DNA from 2 places in the Grylomicrobium aquisgranense genome. Region 1 is predicted to be linked to the other one. Evidence: riboswitches for the same ligand, from Rfam matches in the RefSeq annotation. Region 1 holds a riboswitch; the other holds the start of a gene.

Region 1 (2,206 bases):
TTGTCCGGGCGATGACGGCTGGATGTGTACTGGAAGACACGTGCATCGTCCAGATAGGTGAAGGATTCCACATTGACAACCATGTTGAAGTGCTTCATATCCAGCCAGCGCATATCCTGATTGGTTGCACTCTGGCAGGTGATCTTCTTCTCGGCATAGGCAATCGGCAGATGCAGTGTTTTTTCCAGATATGCATACAGGGAATCGGCTGCGATTTCCCTGGTGATGCCAGGACAGATCGCAGCATTGAGAACATCGGTATCCAGGATGATGGCTTCGCCATCGACGCGCCTGACTCTTTGCAGAAGATAGATCCAATCATCCGGATTCATCTTCAAATACTTCTGAAACTTCTCATCCGGATGCGTCTTTTCACAGCAGATAACTTCAGTTTCTACATGGTTTCCCATGGTTGGAGCAAGCTCCTTGAAGGAGACAACGCCATTGACCGGAAAGGCGAACCGGTTGATGGACAGTACGATGGAACCGATCCCTTTTGCCTTCTGGATATAGCCATCCTGTGCCAGCAGTGACAGTGCCTTGCGGATGGTATCACGGGATGCGCCATAGTGTTCCATCAGTTCATGCTCTCCCGGCAGGCAGGAACCGGCAGAATAAGTGCCATCCTCAATCTGTGCCCGTATTCTGTTTTCAATCTCCTGATACTTTGACATATGCTTTCCGTGTTCATTATACACGGGTAATTTTCAGGATGTCATGGGTGGAAAGACACCAAAGCAAATCTGTTTGCTTGTATCAGATTAGATTCGTAACCCATGAAAGAATGTTTTGCATATCACCCTGATCCTGAATTCTGCTATGATATTCGCTCCTTGACTGCAAATTGTATGGTGCTAGAGTAGGAAGCGACAAGTGAATATCTGCTGGGGGAGCGTCAGCTGAGAGTGTGCGTTGCACAGACCCTTTAAACCTGATTCGGACAATGCCGATGTAGGGAAGTGATGATGATCAGAATTTTTTTCAGCAGGAAAAATAGTTCTGATCATTTTTTGTTAAAAGATGCCCTTTTCTGGTGGATAACCGCCCATGTCTGAAAGGGGATCTTCATGAAAGAAGAAAAAGAAAGTATCATGCATCATCTGGAGCTGCGGGATGTCATTCTGATGGCCGGCTTTGGCATTATTTTTGCCATTGTGTATCTGGCTGTTTTCAATGTTGGAATGGGCCTTTCTGCTGCACTGACCACAACTGGTCTTGGCGATTTCTCATTTGACATCATTTATGGCGTCTGGTTCATGGCCGGAACAATGGCAGCTTACATCATCCGCAAGCCAGGGGCAGGCTTGATTGCTGAAGTGCTGGCTTCGGTTGTCGAATTGTTAATGGGAAACTCTGGAGGCATCGCTGTTGTTATTACAGGTCTGATCCAGGGACTTGGTACAGAACTTGGCTTTGCCATTTTCCGCTATAAGAGATGGGATATGGCATCTCTCTCACTGGCATCTGTTCTATCCGGTGTCTTCATTTATGGCTATGAGCTGTATTACCTCCAATATTATATGCTGCCATTTGGGATGCATTGCGGCCATCTGATTATTCGTTCCATCAGCGGCATTGTTTTCTCAGCACTGATTGTCAAGGCTGTCTCAGATGGCCTGGCAAAGACAGGTGTTTTAAAGAATTATGCAATTGGCAAAACGGTAAAGCATGCAGTTGTTCATGAAGAGGAGGCATGACATGGAAAAACTGAAGATTGTTTTTGACTGGTTCCCGAATACGATTCATGCAGGTATTCTCGCAGCGAAAAAGAATGGGGAGTATGAAAAGGCAGGACTGGATGTAGACATTGAGGGACAGGTACACCACGCCATGGATCCGTCCACTACGGATATGATCTGCGGACCGGAAATTTCGATGTTAATGAACATGGAGCATGGGGTTGCTCTGACCGGTATTGCCCAGTTTACACAGAAATGTGATTCTGGACTGGTTTCTTTGAAATCTGCGGGAATTTCCAGAATGAAAGATTTGGAGGGAAAGAGACTGACATACTGGGATCTGCCCTGGTATCATCCGGCTGTTGGCTATCTTGTTGAGAAAGATGGCGGTGATTACAGCAAGGTCAAGAAAGTGATGATGGATGTGGGGGATATCGTCTCAACACTTGGTACAACAGCAGATGCGACATGGGTCTATGAGAACTGGGAAAAGTATGCTCTGCTCGATGCTGGCAAAGAAGTCAACT
Region 2 (2,206 bases), on a different contig from region 1:
TGCTGGGCAAACTCATCTTCGTCCAGGATCTGGTAGCCGCCATCCGGATACAGCTTGACATCCAGGTCATAATCAATGTTCTTTATTGCCTCGCCATCATATACGCTCGGAGAAGCCAGATTGCAGTAGTAATACACACCGGAATGGCGGATCATGGAAATAATATTCCACCAGCGGTCGTCATAGAAAAAACATATTGCCGGTTCTCTTGTCAGCCACCGCCTTCCATCTGCCTCAATTACCCAGGCGCGGTTGGTAACGGCTACGATATGTTTTTTATCAGCTTCAAGCACAAATCCCTTGCACCATGTGCGGTGCAGGCTGCCGTCATGCTTGAAAGACTGGATATATACCATTTGTCCAGGATGTGGAATTAATATTTTCGACATAGCATTTGTTATTCTACTCGCCGACAGCAAAAATAAAAAGTGGATGATTTGCATTCTCATCCACCCATTCGAATGTTTTTTGCTTCTGCTTACTTTGCAAACTGCTTCCAGGCGCTTGTTTTTTCCAGCCTTTTCAGCAGCAGCGGCACCAGAATGATGCATACCACCAATGTGGCAAGATTATACCAGAGATTGTATCCGGCAGAATATATCCAGGCAGCCTTGCTGCCGGCAACACTGCCCTCCGGCGGCCAGTAGTACACGCCTGATAACAGCTGGCTGATATATTTCAGAATCATTGCCAGTGAGATGCCGATGATCTGGCGTACTGAACCATTGCGGCCAAGCAGACTTGATGCACCAACAAACAGCAGAGGCAGAATGTAATCCAGCATAAACTGCCCTAAGTTCAGCCAGTAAATCGGGAAGCCGCAGATCAATGTCAGCAGAAAGCCGATCATTGCTGTCAGAATGCCATACTTCCAGCCCATGTGGTACGAAGCAATGAATACCGCAGCCAGCTCAAGTTCGATTGAGCCTCCCTGCGGCATCTGCAGGAATGGAATGTACTGTCCTGCAAATTTCAGGACGACATACAGTGCTGCATACAATGCCATGTACGAAATGATTCTGATCTTATTGTTCTTCACAAAAAAACACCCCCGTTTCTGAAGGCGCAAAGAGTGTTCGGAACTCCCTACGCTAGTATTACCTAGATCAGGTGATAAGGGTAATTCTCAGCAAATGCACCCCTGTTCACGAATTCATTCTACCACAGGAATATGTGCTATGATCTTTTACATGGAAAATAAAAGTCTGATCAGCCAGCAGATTGCAGCCCTGCTGGAAGAGCCTGATATGATCGCTGCATTAAGCAATGTCTCTGCCTGCATCAATATGAACTATGCCAATCTCAATTGGGCAGGATTTTATTTCGTGAAAAACAGTGAACTCGTCCTTGGTCCTTTTCAGGGCAAGACTGCCTGCACGCACATTGGCTTTGGCAAAGGTGTCTGTGGTACCTGCTGGCAGACAAAGAAGCCGCAGCGGATTGCGGATGTGCTGTCTTTCCATGGCCATATTGCCTGTGACAGTGACAGCCGCAGTGAATTATGTGTTCCGGTCATTGTCAATGATGAAGTGATCATGGAAATTGACCTGGATGCCCCAGTCAAAGATCGTTTCCACGAAACCGAAGAAAAAGAAATGCTTGAAGCAGCTGCAGAAATTTCTGCAGCATACCTCAAACATTCCTGGAAAATCTGATTACCGGTACAGTTCAAATACCGAATTGGATTCAAAGTAGCGTGTTGCCTCATCCACGGCATATGCCAGTGGGAAAAACTGAATGCGGGATCCGCCTATCACTGTTTCGCGGACCGCCTTTTTTTTGACCAGTTCACTGCGCACCCGTGTGAAGTCACTGCTGTCCAGATCAAGATCCAGATAATTCTTCCACTGTGGTCCCTGATCTGTCTGCATGCAGCAGCCTTCAATGCGGATCGGCCTGTCATCTGTGCGGTATTCCGCCAGATGCATGCTTGTCGTACTGTCAAAATCACATCCCATCAACAGCACAAAACCCTTCATCTCATACATGCGGGCTGCCGGGCTTTCTTCAGCCAGCGGAAAATGCAGAGACTGCCGGTTGCACAGCAGCTTGGCATATCTGCCCCACGCTGCATAGGAAACACGCGGATGCTGGGAAAAAATAACACCTTTGCGGCGGCGGAAATTCTCAGCCACTTCTCCCATATCAGGAATATCACTCAGCTGGGGATCGTACGGCGGGATTGCGCTGCGCACAGATGCATAGG

The links. A riboswitch is a leader RNA that binds a small molecule or an ion and turns the genes downstream of it on or off. The one in region 1 is predicted to bind thiamine pyrophosphate.
Region 2: linked by a shared signal. The riboswitch ahead of MOZ60_RS07615 (energy-coupled thiamine transporter ThiT) and the one ahead of MOZ60_RS02315 (ECF transporter S component) in region 1 are both predicted to bind thiamine pyrophosphate.

What each region holds. Positions count from the first base shown of each region.
Region 1 is NZ_JALBUR010000003.1:59,775-61,980, forward strand. It holds gene treR (trehalose operon repressor) at 1-674, opposite strand, end outside; TPP riboswitch at 877-975, shown strand; gene MOZ60_RS02315 (ECF transporter S component) at 1,068-1,697, shown strand; gene MOZ60_RS02320 (ABC transporter substrate-binding protein) at 1,699-2,206, shown strand, end outside.
Region 2 is NZ_JALBUR010000018.1:581-2,786, forward strand. It holds gene MOZ60_RS07610 (DUF402 domain-containing protein) at 1-389, opposite strand, end outside; gene MOZ60_RS07615 (energy-coupled thiamine transporter ThiT) at 479-1,039, opposite strand; TPP riboswitch at 1,067-1,153, opposite strand; gene msrC (free L-methionine (R)-S-oxide reductase MsrC) at 1,191-1,655, shown strand; gene MOZ60_RS07625 (AAC(3) family N-acetyltransferase) at 1,656-2,206, opposite strand, start outside.